3 regions of the Bradyrhizobium sp. USDA 4452 genome follow, and region 2 is predicted to be linked to each of the others. Evidence: riboswitches for the same ligand, from Rfam matches in the RefSeq annotation. Region 2 holds a riboswitch; each other region holds the start of a gene.
The links. A riboswitch is a leader RNA that binds a small molecule or an ion and turns the genes downstream of it on or off. The one in region 2 is predicted to bind cobalamin.
Positions count from the first base shown of each region.

Region 1 (10,822 bases), 340 kb from region 2:
CTGGCGTACGCCGGTCGTAACCATCGTCGACCCAGCGCGTCTCCAGCTCCGCAGGGAGGTCGACAGCTTGGTCGCTGGTTGAAGGTCCACAGTCCGAGGAAAAAGGTGCGCTTGCCGGTAGCGCTGTCCTCTCCAACGGTCGCGCTTGCCGGCAGCAGCGCCAGCGCAGGGATGACACCTGTTCCTGCATCAGGTCTTCACCACGCGTTCGTGCAATCGGGTAGTGGCGTCGAGCGCCGACAGGATCGCGCCCTCCTGCCATGGCAGCTGCGAGGCGTGCTCGCCCGCCAGCGCGATGCGGCCGTCGATCTGGCACAGATTGCGGTAGTTCTGCGCGCGGGCGGCCTCGGTCCACTGGCCGGCGCAGCCGAGCGTGAACGGCACGCGATGCCAGGCCACCGCGACGCCGTTCTCGAATTCGCTTTTGTATTGCGGATGGATCGCGGCCCCGAACTCGACCGCGCTGGCGACCCGCTCGGCCGGCGTCATGGCGGTGAACTCGAACGAATTGGCGCCGCCATACATGTAGGCACCGAGCAGGATGCCGCGGCCGCCGCGGTTGAAGCCATAGTTCGGATACGCGATCTGCTGGATCGGCAGGTCAGTGTAGCTGATGCCGCCATAGATCGCGTCGTCCTCCTCCCAGAAGCGGCGTTTGAACTGTAGCCCGACCTTCACCGAGGCTAGGTAGGGCAAGGAATCGATCGCATTTTTCATCGGCCCGCCGACATCGATCGGCAGCTGGCTCAGAATCGACAGCGGAATGGTACAGATGCACCAGCCGGCGGTCGCCTGCTGCACGGCGGACGGGTTGGCGGTGTCGACATAGCTCACGGTGACGCCGGAGCCGTTCTGCTGGATCTGCGTGACCTTGGCGTTATAGCGGATGAGATCGCCAACCTCGCGCGCGAACGCCTTGCCGATCATGTCCATGCCGCCGACCGGCTGGAACATGGTGGTCTGGAAGTCGTAGCGCGCGTAGCTCCGCACATAGCGCCACATCCGCGACCGCAACAGCTCCTGCAGCGAGATCGGGTTGCTGGGCAGCGGATCTCTCATCAAGCCACCGCCCGGATCGTGGGCATAACCGCGGAATTCGGCGGCGACGAGATTGGCGTTGTACTTGCAATCGCGATCCAGCGCGCCCCAGTCGCGCAGCGCTTGCAGCAGGATCTCCTGGTCTTCCTTGCTGACGAACTCCTCGAGCCTGCCCCGCTGGCTGACCTTCGCGAGCAGCTCGGCCACGCCGCCCTGGAAATCCGCCTTGATGCTGCGAAAGCGTTGCGGCTTGCCTTCGAAGGCGCGCGTCGCGTGCAGATAGGCATTATGATTGAGCTGGATGAAAGGTTCCAGCGACACATTGAGCCTGCGGCAATAATCGAGCAGCGCCCGGTGGTGACAGGGAATTCGCCACGGGCCGGGATTGAGGTAGAGCCCCGGCTCGAACTGGCAGGCCTGCTTAAAACCGCCGAGCTCGACAAAGCTGTCCCCGCCACGGATCGACCAGTTGCGACCGCCGGCACGGCTGTTGAATTCGAGGATCTGGACCTTGTAGCCGGCCTTGCGCAGTTCCAGCGCCGCCGTCATGCCGGCAAGACCAGCGCCGAGAACCAACACCGAAGCGCCCTTGACATCGCCCGCCAGCCTGAGCGGTCCCTTGTAGGCGGACTCGGATGCAAAGCCGAGGCTCGTCATTGCGTGATACATCGCCGAACTGCCGGCGATGGTGCCGATCAGCGCCAGCAGATCCCGCCGCCTGATCACCGATTCATTCTGCACCTGCGTTCACCCAGCCGTTGATTTCGATGACGAAGGCGAACGCCTCGTGCGATCAGTTTCAAGAAAGTGCGCACGCTGCAGTGCAGACTGGTGGCGCCACCGCGGTGTGCCTGCGAGATCGTCTTCGATTATCTCATTCCGACATTGGTCGTGTGCCGCGTTGATCGCCGTCGATAAAACAATCATAGCTATCTATCCGCAGTCTTGAGGTAGGCAGGCCGATCCGCGGTCGCAGGAGCTGGTCAGTACACCTGAGTTGATGAACCAACGTCCGGTCACCTCTGGCGACGATTAGCGAGCCGTCGATCATATCTCGACGCGTCGAAGATGCGGACGTTTCGTTTATCGAGGCGCTTGCCGGACATGTATAGCCGTTCGACGGAAAACGAAGCAGTTGATTACGCGGCACGATCCCCTCGAGCGACTTCTTAAACATTCGACTGAGTTTGTTGTGCACCAGCAAGAGCGATGCCAACGTTTTACGACATCGATAGGCGGAGAAGCCGACTAGCCCAGATGTGCGGTAGGCCAGACGATGACTGATCTCCTCAGAGATGTTGCCGCTCTTTCATTGGCGACTTTCGAGCTCGATATCGGAGGTTTCTGGTTCTAGTCGCACAACCAAGCCACTCCGCCAGCGATGCTGATACAGCTAACCAGTGGAGCGCCGGGACTAACCGCGCCTGGCCAGAGCGTAAACTATTCGCAGTTTTGAACGCCTGCGATCGGCTATTTCGAAGTCGCTTTTGCGCTGGTGGTATGGAACCCGACATTGTTCGATGTCAGACGCTCGTAGCTAATGACGCCGAAGACGTGCGATGATTGGTTGTATGAGTTCACCCCGGCTTGAGCGGCTTTTCGAGTCCTTGCCAGCGATAGATCGCAAATGACAGCGCCCAACTGACCAGGAAGACGCCGACGACGAGATAGCCGAAATTGGCCAAGCTGCCGTTGAGATCGTCCACCGCGCTCCAGAAGGTGCCTTCAAGCGCTAATTTGTTGGCGAGCAGGCCGAGTGCCTCGATGCCGCCGATCAGCAGCGCCACGACGACTGAGATCGCCGTAATCGTCAGATTGTACCAGATCTTGCGGATCGGATTGAGGAAAGCCCAGCCATAAGCACCGACCATCAAGACGCTGTCGGTCGTATCGACGAGCATCATGCCGGCGGCGAAGAGAGCCGGAAATATCATCACCGTAGTGAAGTCCAGCCCTCCTGAAGCTTGCCCGGCTGCGACGGTGAAAAGGCTGATTTCCGTCGCGGTATCGAATCCGAGGCCGAACAACAGACCGATCGCGAACATCTGCCAGCTCGCCGTCACCATGCGAAACAGTGGGCGCAAGAGCCGGGACAGCAAGCCACGACCGGACAGAAGCAGATCGAACTCATGCTCTCCAATTCGTTCGCCACGCCGCGCACGCTGAAAGCTTCGCCAGACATCGCGTAGGATCACAAGGTTGATGGCGGCAATCGTCAACAAGAAGAAGGCTGATGCACCGGTACCGATGATGCTGCCAACCGCCCGGAACTCCTGGAAACCGCTTTGCAGGGCGAGTGCCGCAGCTGCGATCGCGGCGACCGCCACTGCAACCGACAAGGAATGGCCAAAGGCGAAGAAAAGTCCGACCGCGAGAGGGTGCCTGCCATCCTGCATCAGCTTGCGAACGACATTGTCGATGGTCGCGATATGATCGGCATCGACGGCGTGCCGAAGGCCGAGCACATAGGCCAGCAAGCCTGTTGCCAGCAGCGTCGGCCTGTCGGACAGCGCTACCATGGCCCAGGTCCAGGCCAAGCAATTGATGGCCAACAAGAAGGCATAGAGCGAGATGATTCGACTACGCGAGGCCGCCGATCCGTCGTCTAAGGCAAGCTTTAGATATGAGAACATGATCAAAGCCGGTCCGGTCCGGTCAGACTGAAGACGAACCGACGGATACAGCATACGATGATCATGACCATTCGCAGCACGAGGTGGACAATTGCGCTGGTCGCAACGGCAGTGGAGTTGAGTGGCATTTCCTACTTTTCATGGCTGGCGCCTCCTTCGCGGTGCAGGTTTCGTGCCGCTCTGCTGGGCTGACGTGCTGGACCGCTTCGTGCGGCTCATACCGGCCGTGAGCTCGTGTCGCGCGATTGTGCCGCCGCGTTGACGCGTTGACGCGTTGACGCGTTGACGTTGCAACCTCGATCTGAGCCGTAGTCAAGTCTAACGAGCCAACCAGTGCCTCAGAGCACCCCGTCCGACGCATTGCGCATGACAATGGCTGCTAGCAGGTTTGCTGGCTGCGGTTCGCCGCTCTTGCCCCCTTCTCGGGATTGCGAATCCCGGTGGCAAAAAAGGGTCATCGTCTCGCCACTTACAGTTGCGCAGGGCCGCGCCGGCATTGTCCTGCCAGAACCCACCGAACCCCCTTGAAGAGCCTTTCGAACACTACCGATGACAAAGCGAAATGACCTCACGGGCGCGTCAAGCAGTCGCCGGCGAACAGCGTGAGACGCCGTGGCTGAAGAAAAAGAGGTAACTTTGCCTCTCAATCTCGGAGTTGCGGACGAGATCGAGGCTCCAAGACACTGCGGCTCTGCCTGCACAGCAACTCGGCGCGGCGCTAGCCCCACGCAGAAAAAAGGACGCTTGAAGACACTTAGGCGACTGGAAGGCTGACTTCGTCTCTGTCCTTCGTCATGGCGTCATAGACTTTGACCTGGAGCATGGGACGGCGCTTCTTAAGCTCTTGCGCTCCTGCCCAGTCGCCGTCTCTTGTCGCGAACTCGGTTTTCAATTGACCGTCGACTTCTAGCACATAACCGGAAGCGGGCAATCGACGAGCGGATGCAACCATCTTAATTCCTTAGCATCGACGAATCCGATCGATGCTCGCACCTAACCCGAGTCGCCTTCGGCAGGCCAGTAGGCAGGAGAGCAGCATCCGCGACCACGAAGCGGCAGGTTTATCGCCGCTCGTCGCAGAGGACTGCGCGCTCCATCACGGCGTTGACGACGACTTCCGCTGCTTGCTCTGGCGCCTGCTCCATTGTCCTGAGATGAATTTCGGGCGTTATCGGCGCTTCGTAGGACGCATCGATGCCCGTGAAGTTCTTGATCTCACCGGCTTTTGCCTTTGAGTAGAGACCTTTTGGATCCCGCCTTGCGCATTCCTCGATTGGCGTATCGACAAAGACTTCGATGAACTCGTCCTTGCCAATCAGACTGCGAACCATATCTCGTTCGGACCTGTAGGGAGAGATGAACGAACAGATCACGATCAAGCCGCTGTCCAGCATCAACTTGGCAACCTGTCCGGCACGCCGAATGTTTTCCACCCGCGCAGCCTTCGAGAAGCCCAGGTCCGCGTTCAATCCGTTCCGGAGGTCGTCACCATCCAGCAGCATGGCATGCCGCGACATTGCGAGCAGCTTCTGATCAACCATGTTGGCGATCGTCGACTTTCCCGCGCCAGACAGACCGGTGAACCAGACGACGCAAGGCTTCTGATCCTTGAGCGCGGCGCGCTCACTCCTGCCCACCGAAAGCGCCTGGCAGGAAACACTGGTGGCCCGCCGCAGCGGAAACGCAATCATGCCGGCGCCGACGGTGCGATTGGTGCAACGATCAATGACGATAAATGATCCGGTTTTCCGGTTGACGTCGTAAGGATCGAATGCGGTGGGCAGTGCAGTCGCAATATTGCAGAACGCGATCTCGTTGAGAGAAAGCGTCTCGGCAGCCAGGTGCTCACATGTGTTGACATCGATCCTATGCCGGATCGCGGTAATGCTGCCGGTTACCGTCTGCAAGCCAATCCGCAGGATGTAATTTCGTCCGAGAGCGAGCGACTCGTTGTCCATCCAGATCAGATAAGCGGCGAATTGATCGGCGACGCTGGGTCGTTCGGTTGGTCGCGTCAGAAGATCGCCACGGCCAATGTCGATCTCGTCTTCCAGCGTAATGGTGACGGCATCGCCGGCTTCGGCGTCGACAAGGTCGCCATCATAGGTCACGATCCGCCTGATGCGGGTGGTCCGTCCGGATGCGGCGACAACGATCTCGTCGCCTGCCGAGATCCTGCCGGAAGCCACCGATCCGGCGTAGCCGCGAAAATCCGGATCGGGCCGGTTCACCCATTGGACTGGAAAGCGGAACGCCTGGCTTGCGGTGTCGGACTGGATATCGACGCTCTCCAAATGCTCCATCAGGCATTGACCATGATACCACTTGGTATGGGCGGACCGGTCGACGACGTTGTCACCGTAGCGGGCAGAGATCGGGATCGGGACAATTGAGCTAAAGCCAAGGCCGGCGGCAAAGGCCAGATAGTCGGCGACGATCCGATCGAAGGCAGCCTTGCTGTATGCGACTAAGTCGATCTTGTTCACTGCCAGCACAACATGGCGAATGCCAAGCAGCGAACAAATGAAGGAGTGGCGGCGGGTCTGAACCAACACGCCCTTGCGGGCATCGATCAGGATGATTGCGAGCTGCGCATTCGAGGCGCCGGTTGCCATGTTGCGGGTGTACTGCTCGTGACCGGGAGTGTCAGCCACCATGAAAGAGCGCCGCGGCGTCGTGAAGAAGCGGTAGGCGACGTCGATCGTGATACCCTGCTCCCGTTCGGCCTTGAGCCCGTCCACGAGCAGCGCGAAGTCGATCTCGGCGCTGCCATGCCTGACGCTGTCGCGTTTCACCGCCGTGAGCTGATCTTGGTAGATCATCTTGCTGTCGTGCAACAACCGCCCGATCAGGGTCGATTTTCCATCGTCCACCGAGCCGCATGTTATGAAGCGCAGCTGGTCCCTTGCACCAGGGTGGACAGGTTTCGACAATGCTATGGAAATCATCAGAAGTAACCTTCCCGCTTCTTCTTCTCCATCGAAGCGGCTTCATCGGTATCAATCAGGCGCCCCTGACGCTCGGACACCGTCGCTGTCTGCATTTCTGCGACGACCTCTTCGATCGTCGTCGCATCGGATTCAATGGCCCCGCTCAAGGGATAACATCCCAGCGTGCGAAAGCGGATCATGCGCATTTGCGGCGTCTCATCGCAGTTGAGCGGCAATCGCCTGTCGTCGACCATGATCGTCGCGCCATTTCGGCGCACCGTGGGTCTTAGCTTTGCGAAGTAGAGCGGGACGACCTGGATTTTTTCGAGCATGATATATTCCCATACATCGAGCTCGGTCCAGTTTGACATCGCAAACACGCGCATGCTTTCGCCCTGGCGTATCCGTGTGTTGAACAGGCTCCAGAGCTCCGGCCGCTGGTTGCGGGGGTCCCATACGTGTCCGGCCGAACGGAAGGACAGTATCCGTTCCTTGGCACGGCTCTTTTCCTCGTCACGCCTGGCTCCGCCAAGCGCGGCATCAAATCCGTAAAGCTCGAGCGCCTGCTTCAGGGCGTCGGTCTTCATCACCTGGGTATGAAGCGCCGAGCCGGAGTCGATCGGATTGATTCCGCGCGCAGTGCCCTCCTCATTCACATGGACGATCAGCTCGACGCCGAGTCGTTTGGCCGTCGCGTCCCGGAAGCTGATCATCTCGCGGAACTTCCAAGTCGTGTCGACGTGAAGCAGGGGGAAAGGCACTTTTGCCGGATAGAACGCCTTGATCGCTATGTGCAGCAGCACGCTCGAGTCTTTTCCGATCGAGTAAAGCATGACCGGCCTTTTGAACTCGGCGGCCACCTCACGCATGATTTCGATCGATTCAGCTTCAAGACGGCGCAGATGTTGTGGCAGCATATATGTTCTTTTCTCGGTTCTGCAGCGCCGGCCCAGAGGAGGAAGTCGGGTGCGGAGCGAGCTCGCCGGTGCGCTTGGCTATCCAAGTGATCAAGTGCCGGTTGGGCAGTAGACCGACTGACACACCCCGGGCAGGTCGCGTTCTACCGTGGTGCCGCCGGCGCCTGCCTCACACGCTTTTGGCGTAGATCAGTTCGTTGGGGGGGGGGCCTGGCTAAATCAGCCAGCGTGTTTTGATCGCAAGCATCGAGATCACCCTAAGCCATCTTGAGGATCTGCTCAAGCCGCGCGACCTCACCTCGCAAGAGCTCGATCGCCGCATCACGAGTCCGAATAGCATCCAGCCCTGCGGCTCGATCAGCTTCTGACGCCAACAGTGCCTGTTGCAACTGCGCTCTCATTGAATCGGCCAGCCGCAAATTTTCCGCAATACTGGCGGCGGACAGATCCTGCGGCTGGACCACGGACATGTCGCACTTGGAACGAAAGCTCTCCGGAACCTGCGGAGCAGGGTGGACTTGCCCGGATTGAGATAACCCGCACAATGCTCCCGCCTTGCCAGTTCGCAAATTCCGCCAGGTTTGGAATATTTGTCGATGAAGTTCAGTTAGCCGAGGCCCCCTATCCACAACTCCGGCTTGCTGTGCTTGCAGCAGCTCCGCCTCATATCCCAGTTCTGTCAGAAGCCTGGTGCCGACCAGATCGGTCACAGTTTGCATCTCTTCGATGCTTAGTTGGGATTGCCATGTCTTGACAGAGTTTTGATCGACCGCATTTCGTTCCAGGATTTTTCGATCTCCAAAGCTGCTGGATCGAAGATAATCTACTTGTTCTATGCTGGCCGCTGCGGTTGCCGCGGGATCACAGTCGAGCCCACTTAGCAGGCGCCGAAGCTCTTCGTCTGGATGCGTCACGAGCAGCTCATATCTTACCAGCTGTGTGCGCGGGCGCGAGCGGTGCGCGGCGAGCATCGGAAGGCCCAGAACCAAATCGGCAATTGAAGATATTAAGGCATCAGGCAGACGGAGCATGAGATCGGCGAGACTAGATACGCTGACCGAGTAGGAGCTTTCGGCTCGAAGCGGGATGCCCCACGTGGATTTCAGTGAAGCCGCGATGGCATAAGGATTGCGTATCAAAAGGATGTGTGGTGCCTCCGGATAGACACGTTCAAGGAATTCGAGCGCCGCCCAATAGCGGGGCGTTTTGTCTATGATGATCCGCTTGCCGGCTGTTGCCAGATACTGACCATATGCTGCATCGGCAAAAGCGCGGCTGGCAATTGTCCGATCGATGCGCCCCAGGAATTCGGAGGTTGCGCTCTCAATCAGCAAAGATCCTGCCGGGTGGCGCTGATCCACCTTGCCGATTGCCTCGAGCGCCAGCATCAACCAGGGTTCAGGCGGAGCTACAATATCTGGATGTTGCTGGAGCAGGTGCGCGAGGAGTGTCGTCCCCGATCGTGGAAGTCCGAGAAGAAAGCAGACCGCGGGCGAACGGCCAAAAGCATCGCTCATAGTTCGGACCTCATGCTTGAAAAAGTGAACCGCGACGCTCGTTTGACTTCGAAGAGGAGCCAGGCGCTGAACAGTTAGGGACGACTGCTTGCGTACCAGCTATCGCTGCGACAGGAATTTGCGGCTCATGATTCGATAGCCGTTCGGTTCGATCGATTGGACGAGATCGCAGACGCATTTGTCAGCTGCGATGCCCCCGATTGCTCGACAGTCGAGATGAAGTCAAGGGCCAGCTCAATTGCGCGAAGACTGGCTGCGGATTCGAAAGGCTGCAAAGAATTCTAATGCTTAGCAGGTACCTGCGCGCGGCACATGGGGAGTTGCTATGTGCAGTCGACGTGCTGCCGTTTTTCTCGACCATTGAAAGCATAAATGCGACATGCACCATGCACTTCGCTGTCTTGGCATAGGCCGGAAGAGTCCGGCAATAGAACGGAGAGCTCGGCGAGAGGGACAAGAAAGCACACAGGCGGACATCTGAAATGCCAGGCGGATCAGATCTTTCAGCGCGCGCTATCCGCCGCAACTGTCTGCGGTCAACACAATGAGCGCGTAGCGGCTCTGCCCGCCGTGCTATCGCAAGTCCCACAATCCGTCCGAACTGTACCAAGTATCTGAGTTGCTTGCTCTTGCGGCGTTGTCCCGATTTGTGATCCGCGCTAATAAAAGTCTGTGAAGGATGGAACCTTGGCTCACCATGCCGCCGGATTTACCTAATCCAGCAACCGCGCCTTATCGTATCTCCACTGACGGACAGGAGATATTCCGGCCGTTCATGTGGGAGATCAGATCGATCAGTGCCTGCCTCGAAGAACTCGCCAAATTCCGTGCCAATATGCTTGGCATCACTGGGCCACAGTGGATGATCCTGATGGCAGTGGACTACCTGGGCAAAGAAAAAGGTGTGTCCGTCAACCTGGTGTCACGGTTGATGCACGTCGATCCTTCTTTCGTCACGACCCACTCAAAACTCCTGGAGAAAAAGGGATTCCTGCGGCGCAAACCCTCCACAGCCGATGCGCGAGTAGTTCAGATGTCGCTGACCGCCAAAACGCGCAAGCATCTCGCAAGTTTGACGCCTCGAGAGGAAGCGCAGGATATACAGGCTTTTGACGAGTTCGGCCCTGACGGATCAAGCGAGTTCATTACCGGGCTGGCCGCAGTGAGGCATCGCTTGGAGAAGGCCCGCTCTGGCATCCAGACCAAAACGAGCAATCGTCAGAAATGAAGCTGGCTAACCATCCGACTCTCCCGGCCTTCGAATATTTCGTGAGGCGGCGCGGTCGAAGGTGGTTATGGTCCCTTCACACCGCCGAAGGCGCGCAGGTGATGAGGGGTTTCGCACGCAATCGCTCCGCCGCCGTCTATCAAGCTAACAGAGCGCTTTTTCAGTTGCTGCTGAGCGCGCCTTATCGCTTGGCAGCTCAAGTTCACCAACAAACTCCGCGGCCACCGCTTACGCCAAAGCTTTAGCCTAGCATGAGCTTCAACTGCGGCGGCGTGGGTGTCAAGACTTGCAGCGATGCGGTTTGCTAATTGGAGCGCCCCCTCTCGCCGTCTCCGAGAACAATCGAGGCCCTTGACGGCGATCCGCCGCATTCCTCGACCCCTTAACGGGAACGAGCGACCATCGAAACAATTTCCAACCTTGAAACATTCGAAGCAGGACCGGTTGTACGATTGTCTCGTCGCTCTCGATCATACCGGGGGCCTTCGCGGCCGTACTCCTTTAAACCTCAAGGCTCACGAAGCACTGGAGCCCTTTCCTCGAGAGTGACAGACCAAGC
Region 1 covers NZ_JBSSGK010000001.1:6,426,086-6,436,907, reverse strand. Annotated here, with positions in the region: gene ACVISU_RS30130 (FAD-dependent oxidoreductase) at 190-1,779, opposite strand; gene ACVISU_RS30125 (HoxN/HupN/NixA family nickel/cobalt transporter) at 2,616-3,725, opposite strand; cobalamin riboswitch at 4,036-4,234, opposite strand; gene ACVISU_RS30120 (hypothetical protein) at 4,426-4,623, opposite strand; gene cysN (sulfate adenylyltransferase subunit CysN) at 4,733-6,619, opposite strand; gene cysD (sulfate adenylyltransferase subunit CysD) at 6,619-7,518, opposite strand; gene noeE (nodulation protein NoeE) at 7,776-9,035, opposite strand; gene ACVISU_RS30100 (MarR family winged helix-turn-helix transcriptional regulator) at 9,715-10,263, shown strand.
Region 1: linked by a shared signal. The riboswitch ahead of ACVISU_RS30125 (HoxN/HupN/NixA family nickel/cobalt transporter) and the one ahead of ACVISU_RS28875 (ribonucleoside-diphosphate reductase subunit alpha) in region 2 are both predicted to bind cobalamin.

Region 2 (10,822 bases):
GCAAGGGCTTTTGGATCAATCGAGAGGCACGAGATCAACCGCGAGGCCGAATCGTTCGTCATCCTGCCGGAAAAGCATCTACCACCTCCAGTCGCACCAGTTGAACATAGGCGATCCTCGGGGCTCTCTTACGGCGGGCCCCGGCTCGTGCATTTCGCCGAAGCGCGCTCTGATCCGCCTTCTGGCACTAGTCCAGCTGGTGCGGCGAGCTTCCATTGGTATCGCCATTCCTCACAGCGCGCGGGCAGGGGCCCTACAGCATTCCGGCTCCGGTTTGGCAAATTCACACGTCCTGCAAAGTAGAAAGCCATCCGTACCGTTCATGCGGTCGGCGATTTCGCTAAAGATCCGGCCTTCGAACAGATCTTCGTACTCGTCGCGCAAAAGATTCCCAATGACATGACGCCGCTCAAAATCCATGCAGCACAAAGTAACATCGCCGTTTGGAAGAAGGACATTCCGATGTTGCTGTTTCCCATTGCATGTCAGAGTGCCGGCGATCGGCTGCCGCGGGGTGATCATTTTCGGATCTATATGTCCTCGCCTGCTACTCAGCGGCCGCAAGCGTTGCAGCTTTTTGGCGGGGATTACATCGGCTAGATCAGGATGGATTTTACCCAAGATCACAAATTGAATCGAGGGAATGTTTGCCTCAATCAGTCGGCGCATGACATTGATGTAGTTTTTTCCGACGAGGCGGCTGTTCATATAAGTGCCATCGTCGGGAACGTGCACGACGAAAGTCTTGAATCGGAGCATTTGCAGACGTCGAACGTCAGTCCTGTTCATTCCAACAAGGGTCGTGAAGATCCGGACGTCGTGGCCGCGTGCGTAAGCATGCTCAACCATCGTGCTGCAATGCGGATGCAACCAGGGTTCCGAATATCCGGAAAAACTAATGCCAGTAGCTGTCGGTACGCGTGAGAGACATTGCTTGAAATCCTGAACACCCAGATGCTTGGCTTGGGATACGGGCCTTTGGCGATCTGCAAACTTGTCCTGGGAGCAATAAGAACATCTGACGATGCAGCCGGTGGTCGTGGTTATCTCCAATACCCGATGGCCGGGCTCAACCACACGCAACTCTTGTAAGACCCTAGGGTATGCCGTCATGTATCTGGTCCTTTCAGGTGCCGGAGCAGGCAATTGCCGCAGATCGAGCGCAGCTAACGCAGCGTCGCGCCTTGCCTGAAACGATCGCAACCGGAGTTTGGACGTTGGGCCAGATGCCTTGAATGAAGCCCGTGCCTTGCCACGCTGGTTTCGACAACAGGGTACAGGAGGACCCGTACGGCGCTCCTCTCTCTGGGTGTCGATTGCCGCCTACCACCATGTCTGCGCCTAGCATCCTCCTTTCCTCCAGAAACACGTCAGCTCGACAGCTCTTAATGTTGTCGAGGAGAGCCGCAAATCGGGCTCCGGGAGGTGCTCGATCCTGAGGACCACATCATCTCCGTGTCGCCGGACCGGGCAGTCAATCGCCGACATGGGACGGCCCAGAGGCGACATACGTTGTTCCGATCGGGTCCGAAATGCCAAGCTTGTTTGCCAAACAGTCGTGGCTTGCGCCGAATCCTGCAACATGACGTCGGGTACGATTCAAGCGCGTCGGGCGTGATCCAGCACGGCCCTGGAGGCTTTCGCGTGTTGCGAAGAGTGCTCTGGGTCGCGATGAGAGGCGCGAACGATCCGGAAATCCTGATGGACGCGGCCGAGTAGGACCAACCTGACTTCTTTGGGCACCGAACAGTAGGCGAAGCCTTTATCGGCAGATCGCGAGAATGGGCCAGACAATTGGTCCGCTACAAACATGCACCGGGCACGTGCCGAATTGATCAGAAGGGCGGCGACCTAGATGCGCCGCGACCAAATCGATCTGCTATGCGCGCCGAACAGCAGCTATACTGGCTAGAAAGATATTGACCAGGCGATCTCGGTGGGACGGACCTGCTCCTTCATTGTGAGACAAGGCTTGCGCCGACGGTAAATTCACGAAGGGAGCCGGTTTCGTCGCGCTTACAGCGGCTTAGCCGCTGCGAGCTCGATGAGCTTTCGTGTTCTTCAGGGCCCTCAGCCGTTCGAGCAGCGAGATCGCGCGGGGAGCGTCGTGCGTCGAGGAGCTGACTGCGTCGGCTACGTCCATGATAGCTTTCCAGCGCCTTAGACACGATTTCATCTGGATCGTTGACGCTGATAGCTTCGAAGATCTTGAGCTGAAGATCCGCTCATACTCATCGGAACGGAAAAAACGGTCTCAGAGCCTTTGGTAGGATCTACGTTCCAGATCAGCATAGACTGATGAATGGTCGGCCGGATTTCTGGATTGATTTGCCTGAACAGCCACAAGTGGACGTGTATGGATATCGGAACATACCGGTGCTCGGCGCCGGCCGCTCCATTCATGGACTTCGCGGTGTCCTCTTCTGAAGCTTGATGTACCCCAAACGAGACTTGACGAATCTCGGCATGTGACGCCTAGATGTAGATCTGTCATGGTTCTTCCACCCTTTATCTTGTAGGACAGGAAGCTAAGAGGGAACCCGGTGCGCCGAACGGCTACTCCGGGGCTGCCCCCGCAACTGTAGGCGGTGAGCGGTTGTCATCATGGGCCACTGGCGCAGAAACGCGCCGGGAAGGTCGACAGCCGCAGCGACCCGCAAGCCAGGAGACCTGCCGCGACAGAACAAACGTCCTCGGGCGGGGTGCCCCGGTGGAGCGCTTGCACTGAGGGACGTTTGTCTCCCTGCAAGTCGTCCGCGGCCCCGGCTCCAAACATCGCGGGGTTGCCGATGTCGCCGTCTTTTGATTTCGATCAACAGGGGCATCTCGTTACACCATCCAGTGTGCGGGCAGCGCACGCACAGGCAGAGCTTGCCCCGCTTCAGCGGTCTGTTGCGCAGCCTCCATCGCTGGCCCCGCTGCCGCGTCCCCTCGCGCCAGCTCCAAAGCCGTCTGACCTTGCCCTTGATCGATCGCGCGACAGCCTCCTGACATCGTTCGGCAAGCTGACATTGACCGACCGTTATCTGCTCGCGGGCGAAGGCGTCCAGGACATGTTTGCGCGGGTATCGTGCGCGTTTGCGGACGATGTTGCACATGCTCAGCGTCTATATGATGCAATGTCCCGACTGTGGTTCATGCCGGCGACGCCGGTGCTCTCGAATGGCGGCAGCTCGCGTGGTCTACCCATTTCATGCTTCCTCAATTCGGTCTCGGATTCGCTCGAAGGTATTGTCGGCGTCTGGAACGAGAACGTCTGGCTTGCCTCCAACGGCGGCGGCATCGGTACCTACTGGGGGAATGTTCGCTCGATCGGCGAGAAGGTGAAGGGCGGTGTCACCTCGGGCATCATCCCGTTTATCCACGTCATGGACGGCCTGACGCTGGCGATCAGTCAAGGCTCGTTGCGGCGAGGCTCGGCGGCAGTCTATCTCGATGTCCAACATCCCGAGATAGAGGAGTTCCTTGAGATCCGGAAGGCGTCCGGCGACTTCAATCGTAAGAGCCTCAACCTGCATCACGGCATCAACGTTACTGACGAATTTATGCATGCCCTGCGAGCCGGGACAGCGTTCGCGCTTCGCAGTCCAAAGACCAGCGAAATGGTTCGCGAGATCGACGCTCGCCAGCTGTGGCAACGTATCCTTGAGAACCGGCTGCAGACCGGCGAGCCTTATCTCTTGTTCATCGACACCGTGAACCGCGCCCTTCCCAAGCACCAGCGCGACCTCGGCCTCAAGGTCTCAACGTCCAATTTGTGCAGCGAAATTACCCTGCCGACCGGCATCGATCATCGCGACGAGGAGCGCACCGCGGTGTGCTGTCTCTCATCGCTCAATCTCGAGACATGGGACCGGTGGAGCGAGGAGCCGGGCTTCATCGAAGACATCATGCGTTTCCTTGACAACGTGCTCACCCACTTCATCACGGTGGCGCCGGAGGGCATGAGGCGTGCCCGCTATGCTGCCCTACGCGAGCGCTCCGTCGGCCTAGGTGTCATGGGCTTCCACTCGTTCCTTCAGGCCAAGGGCATTCCGATGGAGAGCGTCCTGGCCAAGTCGTTCAATCTGAACATGTTCCGGAAAATCCGGCGTGATGCCGACGCGGCGTCGGTGACGCTCGCTCGCGAGCGCGGCCCTTGCCCGGATGCGCTGGAACGCGGCGTGATGGCGCGATTCAGCCATAAGATCGCAATTGCGCCGACCGCCTCGATCAGCATTATCTGCGGCGGCACGAGCGCTTGCATCGAGCCAGTCCCGGCCAACATTTACACCCATAAGACATTGTCTGGCGCCATCTCGGTGCGCAATCCGCATCTCGCCAGGGTACTCACGGCCAAGGGCGCCAACACCCCGGCGATATGGCAGTCGATCATAGCGCACGAGGGATCGGTCGCTCATCTCGACATCCTCTCGGAGCACGAGAAAGCGATCTTTCGCACCGCTTTCGAGATTGATCAGCGCTGGATCATCGAGCTCGCCGCCGACCGCGCGCCGTTCATCTGCCAGAGCCAATCGATCAACCTCTATCTGGCGGCCGACGTCGATAAGTGGGATCTCCATATGCTGCATTGGACGGCATGGGAGCGCGGATTGAAAAGCCTCTATTACTGCCGTTCGAAGTCGATCTCGCGCGCAGCGTTCGCCGGCAAAATCAGCGGCCGTGACGAGGCGGAACGACCGCAGCCGCAGCGCACCGACTATGAGGAGTGCCTTGCATGTCAGTGATTGACCTCTCGGCTGTCGATCCGCGCACGTTGATCGGCAAGGGACGGGTCGGCCTCCTGGACTCGACCGGAAGCTATGACGTTGATCGCTATGGCTGGGCTTACGAGTTCTGGAAACGTCAGCAGCAGACCCATTGGATGGGCGAGGAGGTTCCGCTCGGCTCCGACCTCAAGGATTGGGCGTCGGATCGTGTCACTGCCAACGAGCGCGCGCTGCTCACCCAGATATTCCGCTTCTTCACTCAATCGGACATCGAGGTCGGTGACAATTATCTCAAGCGCTACATCCCGATTTTCCAGCCGCTCACCGTGCAGATGATGATGGCTGCCTTCACCAATATGGAGACCGTCCATATTGACGCCTATGCGTTGTTGCTCAAGACGCTTGGCATGCCCAAGGCCGAGTTTGAGGCATTCCGCGGCTATGCGCAGATGCGCGCCAAGGCTGACTACATGCACCAATTCGGCGTCCATACTGTGGCCGACGTCGCTCGCACGCTGGCCATGTTCGGCGCCTTTACTGAAGGCATGGCTTTGTTCGCGAGCTTTGCCATGCTGCTTAACTTTCCGCGGCACAACAAGATGAACGGCATGGGACAAATCGTGAGCTGGTCAGTGCGCGACGAGAGTCTCCACTGCGAGGGCATCATCAAGCTATTTCACGAATGGCACCGCGAAACTGGCGCGGTGACGCGCTCCGTTAGCGACGACATCATCGACGTCGCCAGGACCATGGTGAAGCTGGAGGAAAACTTCGTTGATCTCGCCTTTGGTCTCGGCGAGATCGATGGCATGCGCCCTGAGCAGATCCATGCCTATGTCCGCTATGTCGCCGATTGGCGGCTGACCCAGCTCGGGATTGCCCCGGTCTTCGATTTTTTTGAGGCTGGTCAGAGCGGGTTTACCCAGCTCAAGCCGCATCCATTGCCCTGGCTGGTCGAGATCCTCAATGGGGTCGAGCACGCCAACTTCTTCGAGCAGCGCGCTACGGAGTACTCCAAGGCAGCGAGCCGCGGCAGCTGGGACGGCGAAGAGGGAGTATGGGCTACTTTCGGCCGTATCTAGCACGAACGCAACAACGCTTTTGCTCTTCGATTCTGGTGCACCTAGGACTTTTCGCGAAAATCCGCTGGAGACCGCGCAGGAAGGCCACATCGCGTGACATCGATCTGGTCCGCTCGAAATGATTATCGCGGACCCGTGACAGCAAAGCCGCTGGATCTGGCGCCACTCACCATCAGTCGCTCAAGTCCTTATGCTTGTGGAGGATCGGCCGTTCTGGCGTCGACAGAGCAGGCAGTCGATAGTGAACCTGCGCACTCGGTCGGTGCTCAAACGCGTATGTGTTGCGAGTTTGACAAGCTTAGCCTCGCGGCATGCGGGTGGCGGAGCTGCGTTCTGAGCTTGCGCCCCTTTACAGCGCAGCCCTGGCGCCGAACCATGGGATGATGGCTCTCGGCCAGCCACAAGCAGATCGATATGGAAAGTCAATGCGGTTCTGACTGCCGGAAATGGTAGGAGAGGCCGGCTCGCGCTTTGAGATACTCTGTTGGAGCGAGGACATGCTCGCAATCAACACAAGAGGACGGTCGTGGAGAGCGACTATGCGGACCCGTATGCTCTCGAATGAACAAAATCTGCGGAGACCATCATGAAAGCGAGATCGGCACGTAGAGCCGATGAGGCGTCGAGTATCCCGCTGAGCAAGCTGGATGTTAGCGAAGCCAAGCGCTTTCAGGATGATAGCATATGGGGGTACTTCGAGCGGCTGCGAAGGGAGGATCCCGTTCACTACTGCCAAGATAGCTGCTATGGCCCCTATTGGTCCGTCACGAAGTACCGCGATATTGTCGCGGTGGATACAAACCATAAGGCATTCTCGTCAGAACACGGTGTCACCATCGTCGATGTGCCTGACGAGCATTGGACCCCGAGCTTCATTAAGATGGGTCCTCCAAAACACGCCGGGCAGCGCAATACCGTAAGTCCGATAGTTGCACCGGATAACCTGGCGAAGTTTGAAAGTCTGATCCGCTCGCGGGTCAGGGTGATTCTGGACGGGCTGCCGCGCAATGATCCGTTCAATTGGGTGAATATGGTCTCGATCGAGCTGACGACGCAGATGCTTGCCACGCTCTTCGACTTTCCCTTCGAAGACCGACGGCTCCTGACCTATTGGTCAGATGTAGCTGTCACACCTCCGAGAGCCGGCCATGCCATCGACAGCTGGGAAAAGCGAAGGACAATCCTGTCCGGATGTCTTGAGTATTTCACGCGACTTTGGAACGAGCGCATTAATGCCGAGCCGCGGCTGGACCTGATTTCTTTGATGGCACATTCGCCCGACACGCGCCATATGAAGCCGGATGAGTTTCTCGGCAATCTGATCCTGCTGATCGTCGGAGGCAATGACACCACCCGCAACTCGATGACCGGCGGCGTCTTATTCATGAATCAGTACCCCGGCGAGCTGCGAAAACTGCGCGATAACCCTGCGCTCGTGTCGAGCGCCGTGTCGGAGATTATTCGATACCAGACACCGATCGCCCATATGCGCCGTACCGCCGCGGCAGATTGCATTCTGGGTGGCAAGCAGATCAGCAAGGGCGACAAGGTCGTTATGTGGTATATCTCTGGCAACCGAGATGAAGAAGTTATCGAGAATGGCGACAGCTTTGTGATCGACCGCAAGAATGTGCGGCAGCATCTATCGTTCGGATTTGGTATCCATCGGTGCGTTGGTCGGCACCTTGCGCAATTGCAGTTGAATATCCTCTGGGACGAAATATTGCGTGCAGGGCTAGACGTAAGCGTTGTCGGCGAACCCGAGCGAATCGCATCTAATTTCGTGCGCGGCTATTCCTCACTTCCAGTGCGGATTGCAGCCTAGTCCCTGATCGCGTCGGCGGCCGGCGGCCGGCGGCACGCGGTGCGGTTGGGCTCGTCTTGAACCGCATTCGTTGACGCCGCTAGCGAAAGCGGCTTGATCGGCGCCAAACAATCGCTGCATGTCGCGAGCCGGTCGGCAATCAGGCAGGCGTTGACGAGCCCGCGTAAGGAGTGACAGTTGAGCCGGCCCGGCGCCCTGCAGGCGCCGGATAAGCGAAAAAGGCAACGCCAACGGTGCCCCCCAAATGCCCTATCTCCGGGCCTCCTGGATAGCTGCAACGGTAAAGGCCGATGAGCTTGATATTGAAGATTGTAGCGGTGGCAGCGATTTTCGTTGGAGAAGCGATTTCGATCATCGCCGAGCTGATTGCCTCAAGGCGGTTTGGAAAAGCCGGCGGGGATGTGACAATGCTCTTGCCGATGTTTCTGCTGATATCTTTCGGTGGCATCCTTCTCGTTTTCGGATACGCGCTGGGCTACATGCATCTGAAGAATATTTGGATCATTGTCGCAATATCTGTGGGAGCTATTCTGGTGGTGGAGCCGATACTCACTCTTCTCCTCTTTAGAGACGTTCCGACAACCGGTTCGCTGATCGGGCTGATGCTCGGTGCGCTTGGTACGCTCGCTGCCATATGTCTATGAGGGTATTCTGATTGAGCCTGGATGGGTGCTGGCTTCGGCGAGATGTAGTTTGAAAGGGACCTGCGCAACGTCGGTTCTGCTCGCTTCGCACGGGGGCTAATGTTGTTGCTGATCGGCTTTCAACGTTTCATCACGGTCGGTGCGTTGCCGTTGGCTTCGTAAACTCTTCTCGAAGTCTCCTTGCCGGATAGTGAGACGCGTGCGGGGTCGTAGATCTTGATCGATCTACGCTGGCCAATTTCTGCCTGACCACAGTCGTTGCCTGGTGTTCTCCAGCATTTGGATCCAGTTCGTGTGAACTCACCACTGCTCTGGAGGCAGGATGATCACGGATCGCCTCGCGGCCTGTACTGTCGCATTCGGAAAAGCAGATCAAGACCAGGACAGGTCAGTCCGCGGTCATGTGCTTCAGCTGATTATTCGGCAACCTACGCGGTCATCCCCGCACTTCAGCAACATAGGAGGTGCGACGGGAAATGAAGCCACAGGCCACATAATTTTTTGCGCATCCCCGGAGAACGCTCTTGGTCAGCTACTCGTCAGCCAAGCGGTCTATCCAGACAGGCTGCACATCGTCGACTTAATCGGAGATAAAGAGATGACGGGCATTGGCCGATCCGGGAACTCGCACGTTGGGGCGGCAGGAGCTGACAGCGCTGAGGAGCTCGTTGTCATCCCTGGGGAACGCAGTCAATCCTTCGACGCCGTCGTGGAGCGGATGCGCTCGGGGCCTCACGAGCGAGCCCTGTCGCTCGCGAGGCAGCCAGCGGATTCAGATGTGGTGGCGCCAACGCGAGACGAGATCAGAGCAGCAAAGCGAAGATTGGAGAGCCTCCTTGAGGAGCTTGAAACTTGTCGTCGAGCGGCCATGCAGACCCGGGACTTGCCCGAGGCGCAAGAGCTGATCGACCAAGTCGTCAGGGCAGGCTCAGCAGCTCTGGACTACTACGCCGATCTGCCCCCAAATTTGGCGCGTCGCATTCTGCCGGACGATCGGGCCCGTTTTCTCCGCGATGACGTGCTTGACGCAGCCACCCAATGTAACACCGTTGCTAGGCAGATTGTTGACCAAGTGGAGAAGAAGAGAAAAGAAGCGCTAAGATGCCTCGAGAGGTTGAAAGGCATCGCTACGCCCCACCAGCTGGGCCGCTCGGTTGCAAGCGTGGCGGAACATTATGCGGCCCACATGGAGTGGTGGGGAAAGAAGACACTGCGCTTGGAGCGGATGCAATCCGTCTGCGCGGCTACTGCGGGCTTGCCAAGCGCTACGCCCGCGATGCGTAAGGCCGAAGAGGCCGCACTAAGGCTGCATACCGGCCATGCGCTCAATACGAAGTGCATGTATCTGCAAACCCGGATAGCTCTCGCGGAGCTCTTGATTGACTCGCAAGCGAGCACGTTGGGATCAGACGCGCACGAAGCCCTCATGGACGAGAACGGGCAGGTGCGTCTGCTCGGGACCTTCATCGAAGATGTTTTTCCAGCATTCGTCTCGACCGGCCATGCCGTTCTGAACAGCAACGGGGCACCGCTCGACGCCGAGCATCGCGCCGTTCTGGAAGGTGTCATGGAGCGGCTTTCGGAATTCGCTTCAGGAGTGAGTTCCATGGTTGCCACGCTGAGGGAGGCCGGATCAGGAGCTGACCTGCCGTTGCAGTTGCTGGACCAGATCGTGGAAGGTGCGTGGCTTACGGCGAACGAAGTCATGCGGTTGCTGGCGGTGCAGCCAATGTTGGCAGCCACAATTGAACCGCCAGCTCGGGCTACGCTGCCAGAAAATACCGCCACGGTGGGAGAAACCAGCAGAGCGCGCAGAAAGGGCAAAGGAAGACGCGCAGTGGCCGAAGGCGAGGGGAGTTCGACGGCGCGCCCGCCCGAGCCGCAACTCGCCAGGCCCGATGCGGCCACGACGCCGACCGGCAAGGTTATCGTGCTCTCGGACCTCGGTACCAAAATACTCGTGACCGCGGAGGAGGCACGGGCGTGCGCGTCAACCTCTGCTACCGAGCACCTCCAGATGTGGCAGGCTCCGCCCTCCAGAAAAGCGCTGGCGGGATTACTCGAGCGACTGGACGAACTGGTGCAATTCGATCTGCCGGCTCAACAAAGGGCCGTCTCGCAAGCGCGCCAGATGAAGCCCGAGGACGCCGACCACGTCTTGGATCTCGTCAGTAAGCGCTTGCAGACGCAGGCCGCTGAGATTGAGGCCTGTATAGTCGCACTGGAGGAGCCTCTCCGTCGGGGCCTGCTCACGCCGGCGCAACTGCCGGAAGTGCACGAAAAAATAATGCGGCTCAGGACGATGTCGTCCGACGTGCAGGGGCAGGCAAACTCATTGAACGTGCGAAGGGCGGCGATCACGAGCGATTGCATGAAGACCTATGCGTTTCCGTCGCAAAGGTACCTTGAACAATTGCGGGCGGAGGGGGAATTGGCGCCAGTCGATCCACCGCGCGCCTTGCATGGAGAGCCAGGGAAGCTGTTCGAGGTCAAGCTGCAGCCCAAGGCGCTGAGCAGTGGTGCGAGGCCAAGCCCGATGTGGGTGCACATCCATACCAAGCA
Region 2 covers NZ_JBSSGK010000001.1:6,088,616-6,099,437, forward strand. Annotated here, with positions in the region: gene ACVISU_RS28870 (SPASM domain-containing protein) at 232-1,077, opposite strand; cobalamin riboswitch at 2,477-2,692, shown strand; gene ACVISU_RS28875 (ribonucleoside-diphosphate reductase subunit alpha) at 2,790-4,727, shown strand; gene ACVISU_RS28880 (ribonucleotide-diphosphate reductase subunit beta) at 4,718-5,791, shown strand; gene ACVISU_RS28885 (cytochrome P450) at 6,378-7,616, shown strand; gene ACVISU_RS28890 (hypothetical protein) at 7,907-8,260, shown strand; gene ACVISU_RS28895 (hypothetical protein) at 8,859-10,822, shown strand, end outside.

Region 3 (10,822 bases), 4.9 Mb from region 2:
GATAGAGCGACGGGGCCTTTGCGCCGAGCCGCCGCGCCGCAGCGGCGATGCCGGCCTCGTGCGCGGCATAGTCCGCCGCCAGCAGCAGATCGGTCTCCGGCAAATCCTGGGTATGGACGAAGCTGTCGGCAGCAGCGAGCCGCGTCTCGATGCCGGCACGATCGAGCCGGATCTCGCCATCGGATGCAATGGCCCACGACGATGCCGACAGCCAGGCTTCACCGGCCGCCTCGCGTGCCTCCTGTGTGAAAACGTCAGGGACAGCCGCGATGCCGGCGCCATAGTGTCCCGGGCGAGGACCGAACACGCGCGAGATGCGCTGCCGGTAAGGATTCTCGTCCGCCTCATCGCTGCGTTCGGCCAACGCCTCGGTCGCCGCTTCGAACAGCTGCGCGAGCCCCGAGAAAACGTCGCGGAACAGCCCCGACACCCGCAGCGTCACGTCGATGCGCGGCCGGCCGAGCTCCGCCGGCGCGATGATGTCGTAGCCCGACACCCGGCCCGATCCATGATCCCAGCGCGGCGCGATCCCGGCGAGATGCAAGGCCATCGCAAAATCCTCGCCAGCGGTACGCATCGTCGAGGAGCCCCAGAGGTCGACGACGAGCCCTTTCGGCCAGTCACCTTGGTCCTGCAAATGGCGGCGCAGCAGTTCCTCGGCGAGCTTGACGCCTTGCGCATGTGCCGACGGCGTCGGCACCGCGCGCGGATCGACCGCAAACAGGTTGCGACCGGTCGGCAGCACGTCGCTGCGCCCGCGATAGGGCGAACCCGACGGCCCCGGCGCAACACGCCGCCCCGCGAGCGCATCGCGCAGCGCCGCCCGCTCCGCCTCGCCGCAAGCGCCCTGCCCGAACACATGCAGGCCGTCGCCGAACTGGCTCTCCTTGAGATCGCAGACGAAGCGATCAATCTGCGGAATCGCCTCGGCCGCGGAGACTGATGCCGCGAGACCGAGATCGTCCTCCAGTCCGGCGATGCGGGCTTCCTCGCGGATCGCGGCAATCAGGCGCTGCCGCCGCGCCGGATCGAGACCGTCCGCCGTCGAATATTCATCGAGCAAACGTTCAAGATTGCGCAAGCCGTCCGGCATCGTGGCCGGTGCCAGCGGCGGCGGCAGATGGCCGATCGTCACGGCACCGATCCGGCGCTTGGCCTGCGCGGCTTCGCCGGGATCGTTGACGATGAAGGGATAGATGACGGGCAGATCGCCGATCAGCGCATCCGGCCAGCATGCGGACGACAGCGCAACCGACTTGCCGGGCAGCCATTCCAGCGTGCCATGCGCGCCCATGTGGACGACGGCATCGATGCCCTGCCGCCTGAGCCACAGATGGAACGCGACATAGGCGTGGCGAGGCGTGCGCGACAGATCGTGGTAGTCGGCGTCGCGCTGACCGACGTCACCGCGCTCCGGCTGAACCGCGATGATCGACTTGCCGCTCCGGATCGCCGCGAAATGAAATGCGCCGTCGCGGCAATCGGGATCATCTTCCGGTGCACCCCACGCGCGCGCAAGATCGTCCTGGAGCGGCTGCGGGAGGTTCGAGATCGTCGCACGATACTCGGCCACGTCCCATGTCAGCTTCCGGTGCAGCAGCATGCCACCCAGCGACTCCACCGGCTCAAGATCAAAGCCCGCGGCCGCGAGATCGGCCAGCAACGCCTCGATCGAGGCCAGCGCATCAAGGCCGACGGCGTGCGCGATCTGATGCGGACGGCCCGGATAGTTCGAGAGCACGAGCGCAAGCTGCTTCTCCTGCACCGGTTTGCCGGCAAGTCGGTGCCAGGCTGCCACGCGCCCGACAACCGCCGCGACGCGCTCAGCATCCGGGCGATGCGCAAGATGGGCGAACTGCAGATCGGGATCGCGCTCGCCAGGCGACTTGAAACTGACGACCCCCGCGAACAGGCGGCCGTCAACCTCGGGCAGCACCACGTGCATTGCGAGATCGCCGGGCGACAGGCCGCGCAGCGACAAGGTCCAGTCCTCGCGCCGCGCCGTCGACAGCGCGACCTGGAACACCGGACAGGATGCAGCGTCGAACGGCGTCGTGCCATCGTCACCGGCCGCGGAGAACGCGGTCGCATTGACGACAGCGGTCGGTGGGCATTGCGCGAACTGTGCCCGTAGCCAATCGGCCACCCCCGCCGCCTTCAACGAAGTAACGAACACCCCATGGGCATCAAAGCCCTTTCCGCGCAACGCCTCGATCAGCGCATCGATCGGCGCCGTGTCGCCGGCCGCGAGATAGGAGCGATAGAAGGTTACCAGCACTCGCGGCCGGCGATCCGGTGCCGGCAGGGCCGCAACGACACCGCGCCGGGAATCATAGACCCCGATTTCGGGAAGATCGATCACGCCGACAACCGGTCCCGCATAAAGTCCGGACGCCAGCGCCAGTTGCGCGATCACGGCCTGCGCGGCCACCGGGCCACCCTTGTCGCACAGCAGCTTCAGGCGGCGCAGCGTCGACACCGGCAAGGTCGAGAATTCATCGAGCCGCGGATCGTCGCGGCCATCCGCCGGCAGCACGACCAGGGCGATGCCGCGCTCCTTCGCCAGCCGATGCACCGCGGCCAGTCCATATGACCAGTAAGGCTCGCCACCTATCAGCCGCACCAGGATGCCGCGTGCCTGCGACAGCGTGCGCTCGATATAGGTATCGACCGACAGCGGATGGCGCAGCTCGGCGAGATTTGCGAGCCGTAGCGACGGCAGCGCGGCGCGGCCCCGCCGCCAGCCGGCCGCGAACGCGGCGAGATCGCTGTCGGAAAACGACAAAACCACGAGATCGGCCGGATCCTGGCCGAGGTCCCTTGGCGTCGCGGTCTCCTCAAGGCCGCGGCTCTCGCGGAAGACGACGTGCATCAGACACCTAGTCGCGCCCTGATCGCGGCTTCATCGATATCGCCGTGTTCGCCGATCACGACGAGCTTCGACTGTCGCGCCCGCACGCCCCACGGCATGTCGAACTGATGTCTCACCCGCTCGCCGACCGATTGCACCAATAGCCGCATCGGCTTGCCCTCGACCGCGATATAGCCCTTGGCGCGCAGCACGTTCTGCTCGCGCGCCAGCCCCTTGATCGAGGCGACCAGCGCATCGACATCAACGATCTCCGGAAGATCGATCACCACGGAATTGAAATCGTCGTGCTCGTGTTCCTCTTCGCCGTCGTGATGCGATGGCCGCGACGCGAGATCGTTCTCCGCCGCGGCCTCAAGGCCCAGGATCACGCGGGCATCGATGGCGCCGTCGACGACGGGCAACATCGGCACCTCGCGCGGCATCTCGGCAGCTATCACCGCCTTCGCAGCGCTGATCCCCTCCGCTCCCGCAAGATCGGCCTTGGTCAGCAATACAATATCGGCACAGGCGATCTGGTCCTCGAACACCTCCGATAGCGGCGTTTCGTGGTCGAGATTGTCATCGGCCGCGCGCTGCGCATCCACCGCAACGGGATCAGGCGCAAAGCGGCCGGCGGCAACGGCCTCCGCATCAGCCAGCGCGATCACGCCGTCGACGGTGATGCGCGAGCGGATCTCGGGCCAGTCGAACGCCTTGAGCAGCGGCTTCGGCAGCGCGAGGCCGGACGTCTCGATCACAATGTGATCGGGCCGCACGGGGCGTGCGAGCAACTGCTCCATCGCCGGGATGAAATCGTCGGCGACGGTGCAGCAGATGCAGCCATTGGCGAGCTCGACGATGTTCTCGGTCGGGCAATTGGCGTCGGCGCACGACTTCAGGATCTCGCCGTCGACGCCTTCGCTGCCGAATTCGTTCACCAGCACCGCAAGCTTCTTGCCGTTTGCATTGCGGATCAGATGCTGGATCAGCGTCGTCTTGCCGGACCCGAGAAAGCCGGTCACCACGGTGACCGGAACCTTGGTGAGCGTGGTCATTCGGCGGCCTCCGGCACGACGGGAAGAGGTGGAATTCGGGCAAGCGATTGCTTGCGGAAGATTTCGGGACGGCTGCGCCACGGCACGATGCCGTCAGGCGCCGACGCATAGGCAGAGGCGCCGGCGATCACATCCTTGGCATTGGCTTCGGACAGGCGGCCGTAGACATAGGACCACCGCCCCGGCGCGCTGAGCGCGACCGAGCAGCCCTGGCTGCAAGCCGACAGGCATTCGACGGGAACCAGGTTGACGTCATCGGGCACGCCGGCCTCGACGAGGGCGGCATGCAGGCGCGCACCGGGCGCGAGTTCACCTTCGGCCAGCGTCTGGCCCGCGCGGCAGGTGATACAGACATGAAGTGTAACGCTCATCGCCCTTCCTGGATTGACTGCGGGAAGCGATGAGGCACACGAACCTGACGTGAACAGATTCGTTCCCCGTCGCGGAACACCCCGTCCGCCGGTCTCAAACACACTGCGTCGGCAGGTCTCCCGGCTTGCGGAGCAGGATTTCTCCCTTGATACCCACCTTCCCGACTCCATCAGGGAATCAGTGGCTTGGGCATCTCTCCGGTCACGGTCGCGGGGGCGGCTGCGCTTTGGGCAAACCTTGCGGTCTGAGCCCTATCGCATTCCCTCTTCGCCTGTCGTAGGACAGGAACCAACGCGGGGTCACCATTCGGCCTAGCCTCGCACTTGTCAAGCCGAAGGAACGTGATGATTTCTGATGGAGATGACGCTGAGGACGGCGCCGTCGGCACCGACCCTGCACTGCATGCGCGCCATGCGGCCAAGATGGCGAAAAAGAAGGTCGCCCGCGACAAGATCATGGCGACCAAGAGCGGTGAAAAGGGCCTGATCATCGTTCATACCGGCGCCGGCAAAGGAAAATCCTCCTCCGCCTTCGGCATGATCGTGCGCTGCGTGGCGCATGGCTTCCCCTGCGCCGTGGTGCAATTCATCAAGGGCGCCTGGGATACCGGCGAGCGCCGTTTGCTCACCGGGCATTTCGGCGACCTCTGTCAATTCCACGCGATGGGCGAAGGTTTTACCTGGGAGACGCAGGATCGCGCCCGCGACATCGCGGCAGCGCAGGCCGGCTGGGAAAAAGCCAAGCAGCTGATCGCAGACCCGAGCCTGCGCATGGTCGTACTCGACGAAATCAACATCGCGCTGCGCTACGATTATCTTGATATCGCCGATGTCGTCGACTTCCTGACCTCGTCGAAGCCGCCGATGACGCATGTCGTGCTCACCGGGCGCAACGCCAAGGACGAATTGATCGAGATCGCCGACCTCGTCACCGAGATGACGCTGGTCAAGCACCCGTTCCGCTCCGGCATCAAGGCCCAGCCGGGCGTCGAGTTCTGAAGCGATAATCGATCATGGCGCGCGCATTGATGATCCAGGGAGCCGGTTCGGACGTGGGCAAGTCGCTCATCGTCGCCGGCCTCGCGCGCGCAGCCAAACGGCGCGGCCTGCGCGTGCTGCCATTCAAGCCGCAGAACATGTCGAACAATGCTGCCGTGACCGTCGACGGCGGCGAGATCGGGCGCGCGCAGGCGTTGCAGGCGCTCGCTGCCGGCGTCGAGCCGCACACCGACATGAACCCGGTGCTGCTCAAGCCGGAAACCGATGTCGGCGCGCAGGTCATCGTGCACGGCAAGCGGATCGCGACCGCCCGCGCGCGCGATTATGCCGCCATGAAACCGTCGCTGATGGGCGCGGTGCTGGAGAGTTTTGAGCGCCTGAAGGCGCGCGCCGACCTCGTGCTGGTCGAGGGCGCCGGCAGCCCCGCCGAGGTCAATCTGCGCAAGTCCGATATCGCCAATATGGGCTTTGCGCGCCGGGCAGATGTGCCCGTGGTCTTGGTCGGCGACATCGACCGCGGCGGCGTGATCGCGCAACTCGTCGGCATCCAGGCGGTGATCGATCCCGATGATGCCGCAATGATCCAGGGCTTTGCCATCAACAAATTCCGCGGCGATCCGACCTTGTTCGACGACGGCTACCGCCTGATCGAAGCCCGCACCGGATGGCGCGGCTTCGGCGTGCTGCCCTGGTTCGCGCGCGCCGGCGAGCTCCCGGCCGAAGATGCGCTCGGGCTCGGCGAGGCGCGCAGGCCCGGCCAATGCAAGATCGCGTTTCTGGCGCTGTCGCGGATCGCCAATTTCGACGACCTCGATCCGCTGAAACTCGAGCCCGGTGTCGATCTCGTGATGGTGCGGCCCGGCGAAGCCATTCCGGGCGACGCACGCCTCGTCATCCTGCCCGGCTCGAAATCGACCCGCGGCGATCTTGCTTTCCTGCGCGCGCAGGGCTGGGACATCGATCTCTTGGCGCATCATCGCCGCGGCGGCCATGTCCTTGGCCTGTGCGGCGGATACCAGATGCTTGGGCAAAGCGTCGCCGACCCTGAAGGAATCGAAGGCCCGGCCGGCGAAACACGGGGGCTCGGGCTGCTCGACGTCACCACCACCATGTCCGAACAGAAGACGCTGACCCGCGTCAGCGCGGTGCATGCGGCGACCGGTCAGCCGATCAGCGCCTACGAGATCCACATCGGGCGCACCGATGGTCCGGATCGCGTGCGGCCCTTCTCGATGCTCGACGGCGCGCCGGAAGGCGCCATGTCGCGTGACGAGCGTGTTCACGGCAGCTATCTGCACGGCCTGTTCACCTCGGACGCCTTCCGAAAGGCATTTCTTGCGCAGCTCGATATCCCCGCGGCGGATCAGCCGTACGGTGCCAGAGTCGGGAGCGCACTCGACGCACTGGCCGAGCACATCGAGACTCATCTCCACGTCGACGGCCTGCTCGCGCTGGCGCGCTAGCGCCGAATGAAATCAGCTCGAACAGCGACAGCGCTGTGCTCCCTCTCCCGTTCTTCAGAGGACGTCTGCCTGATTTCGGAATATTGGAGCAATATCCGTGAGTTGCCCCAAGTCGCCTGGTCGAATCCCGGCCGCTGCCGGCTACTGTGCATGGGGTTGTTTTCGATATTTTGGCAACGTCCTCCCCGGAAGTGACCGCACGCGGGGCGAGTTGCCGCCAAGTTCGCCGCTAGACCGAAGACAGCACCGCGGAAAGGCGCGACCATTCGGTCTCATTGCCAGGCAGACCGAGGCGCAGCCATCCTGGCTTCTGGCGGAACACCCGCGACCAGATCAGCCCACGCGCAAGTCGCTCCTGCGCAGCCAGCGCATCGCCGACGTTATAGAGGCGAAACAGCGGCGTGCCGCCGAGTAGCGTCCACCCCTTCGATCGCGCCGCCATATCGAGCCTGACACAGTCGTCCGCCAGCCGCGCAATCGTCGCAATTGCCCAGTCGCGATCGAGCAAGGCCCGTCGCCCGATCGCAATCGCCGAACCCGAGACCGGCCACGGTCCCGCCATCGCCGCAAGCGCGGCGATATCCGGCTCGCTGCCGACGGCGAAGCCGAGCCGCAAGCCGGCAAGTCCGTAGAACTTGCCGAATGAACGCAGGATCAGGAGGCCTGGCTGTCCTGCTTCTGGCGCAAGCGAGATGCCGGGTACCGCGTCCGCAAAACTCTCGTCGATGACGAGCCGGCCAACGCGCGGCAGCAGCGCGAGCAGTTCGTGCCGATCATGTTGTCTGCCATCCGGATTGTTCGGATTGACTACGACGGCAAGCTCAGCCCCTGCAAGCGCGGCAAGATCGGACACTTCGGTCACGTCCCAACCGGCGGCCGATAACATCCCGGCATACTCATTGTAGGTCGGCGCAAGAATCCGCGCTCGTCCGCGCGGCGCCAGATGCGGCAGCAATTGAATGGCGGCCTGCGCACCGCCCACCGCCACGATCGGCGCGTCGGTGCCGCAGGCCTTGCGCGCCGCGGCGTGCAGCGACTCGACCTCGGATTGCGACGGCAACGCGCTCCATTGCCGCAGCTCGACATCGACGAAGGGATAAGGCACCCGATTGATGCCGGTCGACAGGTCGATCCAGTCTTCCGCGGCGCCGCCGAAGCGCTGCTGGGCGACATGGAGATTTCCGCCGTGCTCACGCATGCGCCGCTCCTTCACGCCAGCGCCAGCGCCACGAACGCCGCGGCCAGCAGCATCATGGCGTAACGATAGAGTTTCCGCCCAGCGAGGATGTCGGCGGCGGCCGGATCGCGCGCGCCCTCGTTGAGCCAGGGCTCATCGGCGATGTGACCATGATAGATGCGGGGCCCGCTGAGCCGCACGCCGAGCGCGCCGGCCATCGCGGCTTCCGGCCATCCGGCATTCGGCGAACGATGGCGCCGCGCATCGCGCAACATGCACGACCAGGCCTGAGGGCGCTTCGGGGCAAGCAGCACGAACAGAACACCCGTCAGCCGCGCCGGAATGAGATTGGCGAGATCGTCGATCCGGGCAGCGGCCCAGCCGAACGCCTCGTGCCGCTCCGTGCGATGGCCGATCATCGAGTCCAGCGTGTTGACCGCCTTGTAGCCGAGAATTCCCGGCAGGCCGAACACCGCGCCCCAGAACACCGGCGCCACGATGCCGTCGGATGCGTTCTCGGCGAGGCTCTCGATGCTCGCGCGCGCGATACCGGCGTCATCGAGCGTTGCCGGGTCACGTCCGACAATCTGCGCGACCGCCGCACGCGCGGCCGCGACGTCGCCAGAGACGAGCGGATGAGCCACTGCCGCAACATGATCATGCAGCGAGCGCAGCGCAACCAGCGGCCACGCGAGCACACCGACAAGGACGAGGCGAATCCATCCGGATGGCAGCAATGACTGCACGGCCCAACCGACCGTCGTCGCGAGCGCGATCACAAGGATGGCAGCCGCAATACCGGCGATACGCCGAAGCGCCGGCGGATCGACGGCCCGGTTCCAGGCGGTATCGACGAGATGGATCAGCCAGCCGAGCCAGGTCACGGGATGGCCGACGCGGGCAAACAGCCAAGCCGGCCAGCCGATCAAGGCGTCCACAGCCATCGCCACCGCCATCGCTCCCGCAAAACCCACGCACCTCTCCTCACTACGATCCTCTGATGCGCAAGACATCGGCGGAGTGCAAGCCCTCCGTGGCTGATTTCGGCTTTGTCTTTTGCCGCGATTGGTGGTTAGAGCGTTTTTGAGGCGAAACGGACACCGGTTCGCAACGGGAGACCACATGGCCGTCATTCTGATCACCGGCGGAGCCCGCTCCGGAAAGAGCCGCCGCGCCGAATTGCGCGCGTGCAGCTTTCCAGGTCACCCGGTCTACGTTGCGACCGCCGAGGCGCTCGACACAGAGATGGATGAGCGCATCGCCAAGCATCGCGCACGGCGCGGCAGCGCCTGGATCGAACGCGAGGTGCCGCTGGACCTGGTGGAAGCACTGGCCGAGACCGATGGCGGCGGCGCAAGGCTGGTCGACTGCCTGACGTTGTGGCTGTCCAATTTGCTGCACGCCGAGCGCGACTGGTCGCAGGAAGTCACGCGGCTGGCTGACGCGTTGTCGCACCAGCGCAGCCCCGTCATCATGGTCACCAACGAGGTTGGCCTCGGCATCGTACCCGACAACGCGCTGGCGCGGAGCTTCCGCGACGCCGCAGGGCTCATGAACCAGAGCATTGTAGGTGCGGCGGACGAGGTCGAGTTCGTCGTTGCGGGCCTGCCGATGAAGCTGAAATGAGCAACACGATCGATCCCGGCGAAGGCCCCGCGATGGTCGCATTCGACGATGCGTTTCGCCGGCAACTGCACGAGCTGTTCGTGTGGCGGCGCGATGTGCGCCGCTTCCGGACCGATCCGCTGCCGGACGGCACGATCGAGCGGCTGATCGAGATCGCCTGCCTGTCGCCTTCGGTCGGGTTGAGCCAGCCCTGGCGGTTCGTCATTGTCGACGATGCAGCGCGGCGCCGCGCTGTCATCGAGGATTTCAAGACCTGCAACGCCGACGCGCTGCGATCCTATTCCGGCGAGCGTGCCGCGAAATATGCGGCGTTGAAGCTATCCGGCCTCGAAGAGGCGCCCGGTCATCTGGCCGTGTTTGCCGAGAAGAGCGACCAGATCGGCTCCGGCCTCGGACGTGCGACGATGCCGGAGACGACGGAATACTCGGTGGTGGCTGCGATCTGTTCGATGTGGCTTGCCGCGCGCGCGGAAGGCATCGGCCTCGGCTGGGTCTCGATCTTCAATCCAGTCCGCGTTCACGAGATCCTGGAAATACCGGCCACGTGGAAGTTTATCGGCTACCTCTGCATCGGCTACCCCCAGGGGGAATGCGACCGTCCGGAGCTCGAGCAGGCCAAGTGGGAATCACGGCGAGGTCCGGATGAATTCACCATCCGACGCTGACGGCGCACCGGTCAGTGGCGCCCCGAACAGCGCGGCCCACTGGCGCGCCGACATCACCTCCCTGGTCTTTCCGCTCCCGGAGCACGGCGTGATCTGCGCGGTGCACCGGGGCGCGTTTCGCCAGCACGAGACCTCGGCATCGGCGTGACGCCAGAGCCGTCGCGACAGGAATCATTTGAGATTCGGGGCGGAGCCTGATTAGGTTTGGTGATGCCGCCTGTTGCGCGCCGCAATTGGCGCGCCTGACCGCGGCAATGCCGAACCGACGGGGCCCGACCACCGATGATCAAAGCGCGACGGACACGACCGACGATTCGTGACGTCGCGGCCGAGGCCGGCGTCTCCGTCTCGAGCGTCAGCCGCACGCTCAATGGCGGCATCTATACCAGCGCGGAACTGCATGCGCGCATCATGCGCGCAGTGAAGCGCCTCGGATTCGAGCCCGATCAGGCGGCGCAGGCGCTGCGCTCGCGGGCCTCCAACACGATCGGTTGCATGGTGGCCGATTTTTCCAATCCGCACTACACCGGCATGGTGAGCGCAGCGGAGGAGGAATTCCAGCGCGCCGGCTTCCTCTTGATGCTGGCGGCGACCAAGCATGAGGAGGCGCGCGAG
Region 3 covers NZ_JBSSGK010000001.1:1,211,201-1,222,022, forward strand. Annotated here, with positions in the region: gene cobN (cobaltochelatase subunit CobN) at 1-2,872, opposite strand, end outside; gene cobW (cobalamin biosynthesis protein CobW) at 2,872-3,906, opposite strand; gene ACVISU_RS06030 (DUF1636 family protein) at 3,903-4,277, opposite strand; cobalamin riboswitch at 4,371-4,586, opposite strand; gene cobO (cob(I)yrinic acid a,c-diamide adenosyltransferase) at 4,623-5,276, shown strand; gene ACVISU_RS06040 (cobyric acid synthase) at 5,291-6,739, shown strand; gene cobD (threonine-phosphate decarboxylase CobD) at 6,969-7,937, opposite strand; gene cbiB (adenosylcobinamide-phosphate synthase CbiB) at 7,949-8,890, opposite strand; gene cobU (bifunctional adenosylcobinamide kinase/adenosylcobinamide-phosphate guanylyltransferase) at 9,039-9,542, shown strand; gene bluB (5,6-dimethylbenzimidazole synthase) at 9,575-10,207, shown strand; gene ACVISU_RS06065 (hypothetical protein) at 10,185-10,355, shown strand; gene ACVISU_RS06070 (LacI family DNA-binding transcriptional regulator) at 10,490-10,822, shown strand, end outside.
Region 3: linked by a shared signal. The riboswitch ahead of ACVISU_RS06030 (DUF1636 family protein) and the one ahead of ACVISU_RS28875 (ribonucleoside-diphosphate reductase subunit alpha) in region 2 are both predicted to bind cobalamin.